One region of the Pigmentiphaga sp. MLSB6-MA01 genome, then DNA from elsewhere that is predicted to be linked to it. Evidence: predicted binding sites of a transcription regulator. Region 1 holds the regulator's gene; each other region holds the start of a gene.
The links. The regulator HrcA, encoded in region 1, represses chaperone genes, less so after heat shock. The targets are predictions, from matches to a motif close to TTAGCACTCNNNNNNNNNGAGTGCTAA.
Positions count from the first base shown of each region.

Region 2: a site for HrcA is predicted at 1,608-1,634, ahead of rpoH (RNA polymerase sigma factor RpoH). Genes of this name have one in related genera too.
Region 3: a site for HrcA is predicted at 2,196-2,222, ahead of groES (co-chaperone GroES). Genes of this name have one in related genera too.

Region 1 is NZ_JBXAFV010000024.1:7,648-10,908, reverse strand. It holds gene hemH (ferrochelatase) at 1-715, opposite strand, end outside; gene hrcA (heat-inducible transcriptional repressor HrcA) at 799-1,803, opposite strand; gene AC1Q6E_RS27585 (NAD kinase) at 1,998-2,894, shown strand; gene recN (DNA repair protein RecN) at 2,928-3,261, shown strand, end outside.
Region 2 is NZ_JBXAFV010000003.1:261,275-264,535, reverse strand. It holds gene AC1Q6E_RS06800 (tripartite tricarboxylate transporter substrate binding protein) at 1-215, shown strand, start outside; gene rpoH (RNA polymerase sigma factor RpoH) at 667-1,581, opposite strand; gene AC1Q6E_RS06790 (hypothetical protein) at 1,846-2,547, shown strand; gene AC1Q6E_RS06785 (glutamate synthase-related protein) at 2,754-3,261, shown strand, end outside.
Region 3 is NZ_JBXAFV010000022.1:19,102-22,362, forward strand. It holds gene groL (chaperonin GroEL) at 54-1,709, opposite strand; gene groES (co-chaperone GroES) at 1,772-2,059, opposite strand; gene AC1Q6E_RS26860 (HdeD family acid-resistance protein) at 2,300-3,261, opposite strand, start outside.

The DNA of each region.
Region 1 (3,261 bases):
AGCCCAGGCGATCGGCCAGCAGCCTGCCGGTCTCCAGGCATTGCTCGTGATACGGATCCCCCTGGGCGATGGAACGCTTGGGCAGGCCGTGGAAACTCAGGACCAGCTTCTGGCCCCGGCCGTTGCGGCGCCAGAACTCAAGGATGCGGACCGCCATCGCCTCGATATAGCCCGGGTCGGCGTGGAAATCCCGGACGTAGCGGATCTCGGGCACATTGCGCAGCCGGGCCAGGCAGGCGCTCACGGCATCGGACACCGCGGCGGTCGTGCTGGCGGCGTACTGCGGATAGAGCGGCAGGACCAGGATGCGCTCGCATCCCGTTTCGCGCAGCGCGGCGATGGCTCCGTCCAGCGAGGGGTTGCCATAGCGCATGGCCAGCGCCACCTCCACGCCCAGGCCCCGGCTGGACAGCTCGCGCGCCAATCCCTCGGCCTGGCGGCGGCTCCATGCCAGCAGCGGCGACCCCTCGGGCGTCCATACCGAGGCATAGCGCGCCGCCGCGTCGCGCGGCCGCAGCGTCAGGACGAGGCCGTACAGGATGGGCAGCCACACCACGCGGGGAATCTCGACCACGCGGGGGTCGGACAGGAACTCGGCCAGGTAGCGGCGGACGGCGGAGGCGGTAGGCGCGTCGGGTGTTCCCAGGTTGACCAGCAGCAGGCCGGTGCGGGTGGGATGATGGGGGGACGGCGGCGGCTCGGGAAGGAAGCGCATGCGTAGCGTTTTCTAGGCTCGGGAATGGCGGGAGGAGCGGGCGCGGGCAGGGCTGCCCTGAGCCCCTGCCGGCGGGCGCCGGCTCAATGATGGCTCAAGGCGTTCGACAACAGGCGCGCGGTGATGTCGACGATGGGAATCACCCGCTCGTACGCCATCCGGGTCGGACCGATCACGCCCAGGGTCCCGACGACCTTGCCGTCCACCCCGTAGGGCGCCGTGATGACGCTGACTTCTTCCACCGGCACGAGCTGCGAGTCGCCGCCGATGTAGATCTGGACGCCATGCGCACGGCTGGACACGTCGAGCAGTTGCATCAGATCGGTCTTTTTCTCGAACAGTTCGAACATCCGGCGCAGCTTGTCCATGTCAGCCGTGATGTCGGAAACACCCAGCAGGTTCAATTCTCCCGAGATGACGACGCTGTCGTCCTCGGTGGCGGCCTCGGTGCTGGCGTCCACCGCCAGCTCCATCAGCCTGGAGATGTCCTCGCGCAACTGGCTCAGTTCGCGCTGGAGGATCAGCCGGACGTCCTCGAACGACCTGCCGCTGAAATGCTGGTTGAAGAAATTGGCCGCCTCGGCCAGTTCGGCGGAGGAATAGTCCCGCTGGACCCGCAGCATGCGGTTCTGCACATCGCCTTCGGGCGTCACGATGATCAGCAGCACCCGCGTGTCGGACAGGCGGATGAATTCGATCTGCCGGAACATCTGGCTGCGCTTGGGCGCCATGACCACGCCGGCGAACTGGGTCAGCTTGGACAGCAGCGAGGCCGCGGCCGCGATGACGCGCTGGGGCTCGGCCGAAGGCAGCAGGGTCTGGATGTGGGTCGCCTCGGAGACCTCGTACGGCTGCACCGTCAGCAGCGAGTCGACGAACATCCGGTAGCCCCGGGGCGTGGGGACGCGGCCGGCGGACGTATGGGGACTATGGATCAGGCCGTGGTCTTCGAGATCGGCCATGACATTGCGGATCGTGGCCGGCGACAGGTCGAAGACTTTGGAAAGCGTACGCGAACCGACCGGCTGCCCGTCGGTGATGTAACGCTCGATGAGAGCTTTCAACAGTGTACGTGCGCGATCGTCCATGGGGAGATTGTACCCCTGGATGAGCCCTTCTCCCACGCGCTTCGCGCGTCCGGCATGGTGAGCCCCCGGGCCGCTGCGCGGCGGCCCGCGAAGGAGCCGGTTCCGCGGGGGCCTGGCGACTGCCGGGTTCAGGGGGTGGACAAAAAGGGCCACATGGAGCCCCGTTGGGGGGACTCCCCTCATATAATGCCTCCATGCATTTTCCCATCGTCGCCCTCGTCGGCAAATACCACGATACCGGCATCGCCGCGCCGTTGCGCGCGGTCGCGCAGATGCTGCGCGATGCCGGGCGCGAGGTCGTGTTCGAGAAAGACACCGCCACCAACATCGGCGTCCTCGACTATCCCGCGGCCACCGTCGAGGAAATCGGGCAGCGCGCGTCGCTCGCCATCGTCATGGGCGGCGACGGCACCATGCTGGGGGTGGCGCGGCAACTGGCCCCCTGGGATGTGCCCGTTGTGGGTATCAACCACGGCCGGCTGGGCTTCATCACCGACGTTCCCATCGAGGACGCCGGCACCGCCATCGCCGGCATCCTCGACGGCCAGTTCGAATCGGAAACCCGCACCCTGCTGGCCTGCAGCGTCATCCGGGGCGAGGCCACGCTGGTGTCCGCGCTGGCCCTGAACGACGTGGTGCTGAGCCGGGCCGGCCTGGGCGGCATGCTGGAAGTCACGGTGCAGGTCGATGGCCTGTACATGTCCAAGCAGCGCGCCGATGGCCTGATCATCGCCACGCCCACGGGATCGACGGCCTATGCCTTGTCGGCCAACGGCCCCATCCTGCACCCGTCGCTGCGCGGGCTGGTGCTGGTGCCGGTGGCGCCGCAGGCGCTGTCCAACCGGCCGATCGCGATCCCGGACGACTGCACGATAGACATCACCCTCACCCGCTCTCCCGGCGGCCGCGACGAAAGCGCCAGCGTGCATTTCGACATGCAGAGCTGGTCGTCGCTGCAGGAAGGCGACCGCGTCCGGGTAAAACGCGCCGACCATACCATCCGCTTCCTTCACCCGGCCGGATACAGTTACTTTTCCACGCTGCGGCGCAAACTGCACTGGAACCAGATTTCCGGCACCGCGATCGACTAGCCCCTCTCCGCTCCTTCCACCGGCTCCATTCGTATGCTGCGCGCCCTGCACATCAACGACTTCGTGATCGTCGACCAGACCGAGGTCGAATTCGGCCCGGGCTTCACTGTCTTCTCCGGCGAAACGGGTGCCGGCAAGTCCATCCTGATCGATGCCCTGGCCCTGGCCCTGGGCGAACGCGCCGATGCCTCGGTCCTGCGCGAAGGTGCCGGCCGGGCCGAGGTCAGCGCGGTGTTCGACGTCCCCCCGGCCCTGCTGGACTGGCTGGCCGAGCGCGAACTGGATACCGACAGCCTGGTGCTGCGGCGCATCATCGATGCCCAGGGACGCAGCCGCGGCTACATCAACGGCGTACCCGCCACCCTGA
Region 2 (3,261 bases), on a different contig from region 1:
CGGCCTTGTTCGCCCCCGCCGGCGTCCCTGGTGAAGTTACGACGCGCCTGCGCGAAGCCATGAAGAAGATCGTCGCCCAACCCGCCCTTCAGCAAACCTTCGCTTCGCTGGGCAGCCCCATCGACTATATGGACGCCCCCGAATTCGCCCGCTACTGGCAAGCCGACGCTCAACGCGTCCAAGCCGCCGTCCGCCGCATAGGGAAGGTGGACTGATGGTACTAGTCCCGGGAAACTGCGGATCTGGCTTTGCCGGTCCGCCGGTTTCTCCCCCTTGAGGGGGCCTGCGTAAGCGGGGGGGCTTCCTCCCAAAAAAAAACGGGACACCGAAGTGTCCCGTGAATATCCGCCTCAAGTGGGGGGGAGGGAGGAGAAAAGCAGAGGCGGATGTATCGGCTGGTACCGGCAAACTGCGCCGGAAGAAATGTCGTGCGGGGGGAAGCCCGACATTCCGACACGAGGGCGTTGCACCCAAAGCGTGTCCCACCTGACGGTTAGTCAAGGCCCAGGCGGGGAAGTTCACCCGCTACCCGTATTTCCACGTAAATTTCCGCCAAATCTGTAACGATGTATGACCCTTGCGGGAGCGCCGCAAAAAAGGCGGATCCGGTCGTTCCGGAATCCGCCTTGGGGGCCCGCGCCGATGGCGCGGCAGTGCCTGCGAGGTTCAGGCGTACTCGGCCAGCGCGCCTCGCATCTTGGTCATGGCGCGTGCCTCGATCTGACGGATGCGCTCGGCGGACACGCCGAATTCGTCCGCGAGTTCCTGCAGGGTGGCGCCGCCTTCGTCCTTCAGCCAGCGCGCCTCGATGATGCGGCGCGACCGGTCGTCCAGGCTCTCCAGGGCCTGCTGCAGTCCGCTGCCGTGCAACTCGTCGCGGCGGCGTTCCTCCAGGATGGTGCTGGGTTCCTGCTGGCCTTCGTCAGACAGGTAGGCGATGGGGGCGAATTCGTTCTCGCCATCATCGCCGCCACGGCCTTCCAGGGCCATGTCCTGCCCATACAGGCGCACCTCCATCTCGGTCACGTCCTGCGGCCGCACGTTCAGGCTGGCGGCGATTTCCTCGACCTGATCCGGCGTGAGCGCGTGCGAGTCCGGTTTCAGGCTGCGCAGGTTGAAGAACAGCTTGCGCTGGGCCTTGGTGGTCGCCACCTTGACCAGGCGCCAGTTCTTCAGGATGTATTCGTGGATCTCGGCCTTGACCCAGTGGATGGCGAAGGACACCAGGCGCACGCCGCGATTGGGGTCGAAGCGCTTGACGGCCTTCATCAGGCCGACGTTGCCTTCCTGGATCAGGTCGGCGTGCGGCAGCCCATAGCCCAGGTACTGCCGGGCTATGGCGACCACCAGCCGCAGGTGCGACAGCACCAGCTCGCGGGCGGCGTTGAGGTCCTGCTTGTCCTGGTAGCGCTGGGCCAGGTCGTGTTCCTGCTCGGCCGTCAGCACCGGCAGGCGGTTGACGGCGCCGATATAGGCTTCGATCGTACCAAGGGCGCCAGGGTTGGCGATGGCCAGGGCCAGCGCGCCGGGGCCGCTTGTGGCGGATGCGAGGGCGTTGGACTGATTCGACGAACGTTTCATAAACGGCTTACCTCCATGTCTGAAGGTTAGCACTCTCGAACAAAGAGTGCTAATGGGTGTTTTTGATGGGTGCGATAAAGCGAATCGATCGCTGTGCGGTGCAGCACGGCAAGCGAACCCGGCCAGATCGGAATCCGGGACCCGATCGAAGGCCGGCAGCGGGCAGGCAATCGGGGCTTCATACTGCATAGACCATGAAATCGGCGTATCGTTCGCGGAAACCTGCATTTTCCGACCTGAGATATTGATGCGTCCCCGGTAATCATGGCCCGCCTTCCCCGTCTGTATGCCCCGGATCTTCCCCATCTCGCCCAGGCCCGCTTCACGGTTCCCCTGTCGGCGGGAGGCGACGGCGCCGCCATGCTGGACCAGGTCGCCGCCTGGCTGGAGGCCGACGCCAGGCAGCACGGCGTGGCCGTTCATGGGTGGGCGCTTACTTTTGACCAGCTGTTGCTACTGGCTACTCCCGCTGGCCCGGGGGGGATCTCGGCCGTGATCCAGTCCCTGGGGCGCCGCCTGGCTGCCCGGCTGCATATAGGAAGAGTCTTCGCCGGCCGGTTCCGCTCCACGCTGGTCGAGCCGGGCGCCTGGGTGCTGCCCGCTCTGATCTGGCTCGAAACCGTTCCGCTGCGCCAGGGGCTGGCGGGCGACGTGGAGTTGTGGCGTTGGTCCTCGGCCCCGGCGCATATGGGTGCCGCGTCCGCCGGCATGCTGCATGACCACGCCGATTATTGGGCCTGTGGCAATACGCCGTTCGATCGCCAGGCCAATTACCGCGCCAGGATGGCGGAAAGCGTTGCGCCTTCGACGGCGCAGCGTATCGAGCAGGCGCTGTATGGCCAATGGGCCTTAGGCGGTCCCGCGTTCGTGCAGGCGCTGGAGGGCACCAGCAGCCGGCGGGCCGCCGCCAGCAAGCGGGGGAGGCCTCGCAAGCACCCTCGGACTGAGGAAGAAAATGCACGGTAGTGGTGCGACCCTAATTTAATTCCCCGGATTTGTGGCCTGGATAATAATTAGGGACGCTCCCCTTTTTATTTTTCTTGCGACCCCTGGTGCGCCGCAGTATTGTCGATTCCCCCGGCGCGGCATCCGTGCGCGCGCCAAGTTCGGCATCCCGATGTCCAGTACCCCGGATTCGTGTCCGGTACATGAATCCACCAGCGGAGCGCACCATGCCCCTATCCAGCCAGGACCACCTGTCGGCCCCGTCGTCCCCGGCCGCCGTCATCGACGCTTCCCGCATCGGCCTTCCCGCGCCGCGCCAGCCGGACGCACAGGGCCTGTACGATCCGTCCAACGAGCACGACGCCTGTGGCGTGGGTTTCGTGGCCCACATCAAGGGCCAGAAGAGCCATTCCATCATCCAGCAGGGCCTGAAGATCCTCGAGAACATCGACCATCGCGGCGCGGTCGGGGCGGATGCGCTCATGGGCGACGGCGCGGGCATCCTGATCCAGATCCCGGATGCGCTGTATCGCGAGGAAATGGCTGCCCAGGGCGTGACCCTGCCCGCTCCCGGGGAATACGGCGTGGCGATGGTGTTCCTGCCCCAGGAAATGGGGTCGCGCCTGGCCTGTGAAGCCGAACTCGAGCGCGCCGTGCGCGCCGAGGGCCAGGTGGTGCTGGGTTGGCGCGACGTGCCCATCGACAAGGAAATGCCGATGTCGCCCAACGTGAAGG
Region 3 (3,261 bases), on a different contig from region 1:
CGGGTTTCGAGGCAGCGTCCCGGGCGGACCCGGGATCAGCGGAAGGGACTTGCTTAGAAGTCCATGCCGCCCATGCCACCCATACCGCCCATGCCACCCATGCCGCCACCGGCGGGGCCAGCAGGCTTGTCTTCGACCAGCTCGACCACGGTGGCTTCCGTCGTCAGCAGCAGCGAAGCCACGGAAGCGGCGTTCTGCAGGGCGGTGCGGGTGACCTTGGTGGGGTCCAGCACGCCGAACTCGACCATGTCGCCGTACTCGCCGGTAGCCGCGTTGTAGCCGTAGTTGCCCTTGCCGTTCAGCACTTCGTTGACGACCACGCTGGGTTCGTCGCCGGCGTTCGACACGATGGTGCGCAGGGGCTCTTCAATGGCGCGCAGCACGATCTTGATGCCGGCGTCTTGATCGGCGTTGGCACCCTTGGTGGCAACGATGGCTTGCTTGGCACGCAGCAGGGCTACGCCGCCGCCGGGCACCACGCCTTCTTCCACCGCGGCACGCGTGGCGTGCAGGGCGTCTTCGACGCGAGCCTTCTTTTCCTTCATTTCGACTTCGGTGGCAGCGCCGACCTTGATCACGGCAACACCGCCGGCCAGCTTGGCCACGCGCTCTTGCAGCTTTTCACGGTCGTAGTCCGAGGTCGCTTCTTCGATCTGGGTGCGGATCTGCTTGACGCGCGCCTCGATGGCCTTGCTGTCGCCAGCGCCGTCGATGATCGTGGTGTTTTCCTTGGCCACTTCGATGCGCTTGGCCTGGCCCAGCTCTTGCAGGGTGGCTTTTTCCAGCGACAGGCCGGTCTCTTCCGAGATCACGGTGCCGCCGGTCAGGATGGCGATGTCTTCCAGCATGGCCTTGCGGCGGTCGCCGAAGCCAGGGGCCTTGACGGCGGTGGTCTTCAGGATGCCACGGATGTTGTTGACGACCAGGGTGGCCAGGGCTTCGCCGTCGACGTCTTCAGCGATGATCAGCAGCGGGCGGCTCGACTTGGCGACTTGTTCCAGGACGGGCAGCAGTTCGCGGATGTTGCTGATCTTCTTGTCGTGGATCAGGACGAAGGGATCGTCCAGGGCCGCGACTTGCTTGTCGGGGTTGTTGATGAAGTAGGGCGACAGGTAGCCGCGGTCGAATTGCATGCCTTCGACGACGTCCAGCTCGTTTTCCAGCGACTTGCCGTCTTCGACGGTGATGACGCCTTCCTTGCCCACTTTTTCCATCGCGTCGGCGATGATCTGGCCGATCGACGAATCGCTGTTGGCCGAGATCGAGCCGACCTGGGCGATTTCCTTGCTCGACGAGCAGGGCCTGCTGATCTTCTTCAGCTCTTCGATGGCGGCGGCGACGGCCTTGTCGATGCCGCGCTTCAGGTCCATCGGGTTCAGGCCGGCGGTCACGTACTTCTGGCCTTCGTGCACGATGGCCTGGGCCAGCACGGTGGCGGTGGTGGTGCCGTCACCGGCGTTGTCGCTGGTCTTGGAAGCGACTTCCTTGACGAGCTGGGCGCCCAGGTTCTCGAACTTGTCCTTCAGTTCGATTTCCTTGGCGACGGACACGCCGTCCTTGGTGACGGTGGGGGCGCCGAAGGAGCGCTCCAGGACCACGTTGCGGCCCTTGGGACCGAGGGTGACCTTGACGGCGTTGGCGAGGACGTTTACGCCGCGGACGACGCGGGCGCGGGCGTCATCACCGAACTGGACTTGTTTGGCAGCCATTTACGAAATTCCTTGGATGATTGTGTTGAATACCGGGGGATCGGACAGCAGGCCGAGGAGGCTTACTGGATCACCGCCAGGATTTCTTCTTCGCGGATGACGAGCAGTTCGTCGCCGTCGACCTTCACGGCCTGGCCGGCGTACTTGCCGAACAGGACCTTGTCGCCGACCTTGACGTCGACCGGCAGCACTTTGCCGTCTTCGGTCTTCTTGCCCGGGCCGACGGCCAGGACTTCACCCTGGTCGGGCTTTTCGGCAGCGCTGTCGGGGATGACGATGCCGGACGCGGTTTTACGCTCGTTGTCCAGGCGCTTGACGATCACGCGATCGTGCAGGGGACGGAGGGCCATACAAACTCCTGATGTTCGAAGTTGACGTCTAATTGTCAGAAAAAGAGGCTGGAAAGCCGCATTTAGCCGGTGCCGCGTAGAAACGCGGTGCCTCAGCCTGTTGCCAGGAGGGCCTGGCGCCGCGTGAGCAGCGTTGTTAGCACTCTTGGCAATCGAGTGCTAATTATAGGGATGGCATGGGGGGCTTTCAAGGGGGAGGGCATCCGGGACAGCCCTTATTCCACCCGGGCCCGTCCCGGCTCAGGCCCGGCTGCGCGAGGTCATGCGCGTGGCGGCCGCCAGGAAGCGCGAGAACCAGGACTTCTGGACCGGATGGATGACCGCGCGCAGCGCCCGGCTGTAGTCCAGCGTCAGGCCGGGCGTCCAGGCCATGACCTGGGCGCGCTGGCGGACCTGCGCGGCGATCCAGAGCTCGGGCATCAACAGGGTGCGCAGCACCTGCCGCACGCTCCGGCTGCGGTCGTCCAGCACGCCGTCCAGCGCGGATTCCAGCGCGTACGAGACCGAGCTGGAGCAGTTGCGCCGGGTCAGGTTGTAGATCTCCTGCCCGCGGTAGCGTTGCCAGAAGGCCTGGAGTTTCTGGTGGTCGTACCGGTCGAACCTGACCTGCCAGTTCGACGGGCACCAGGCCTTGGACTCGGTCGGGTAGTCGGGCTGGAATTTGCCCGGGACGTCGTTTTCCTTGACCGCCTTCAGCAGGTTGAAGAATTCGGAGGGCGAGCGGTCGATGTCTACCGCCGGATACAGGCTGATATAGGTGGACGGCGGTGCTTCCATGGCGGCGTGCCCGGTCGATATCACGCCCTGCACGTCGACCGCGGCGATGTAGCGGTTGAATACCGGCCGCGACACGGTCTTGTCCTTGGCCGAGCCCACGGGGGTCCAGACATGGACGGTCAGGGGGCCGTCCGGCGCGGGTGGCTGCGGGGAAGGCGGCGGATTCGCATCCGCGTCCGCCGCGCGCAGGTCCAGGGGGGCGAGCAGGTCGAACATGGATGACTGTTCGCTCAGCTTCCGGGCCCGGGCGGCGACCCGCATGGTGTTGATGCCGGCGGCCAGCATGGTGATGCCGATGAAGTACGAGACGGTGCCGGCGTAGTGGCTGGGGTAGGGTTGGAACAGGAACAGGCCGAACAGGACCTGGGCGCAGCCGCCGAGCACGGACAGGCGCCAGCGGTCGTAGCGCAGCACCCAGGCCGAGG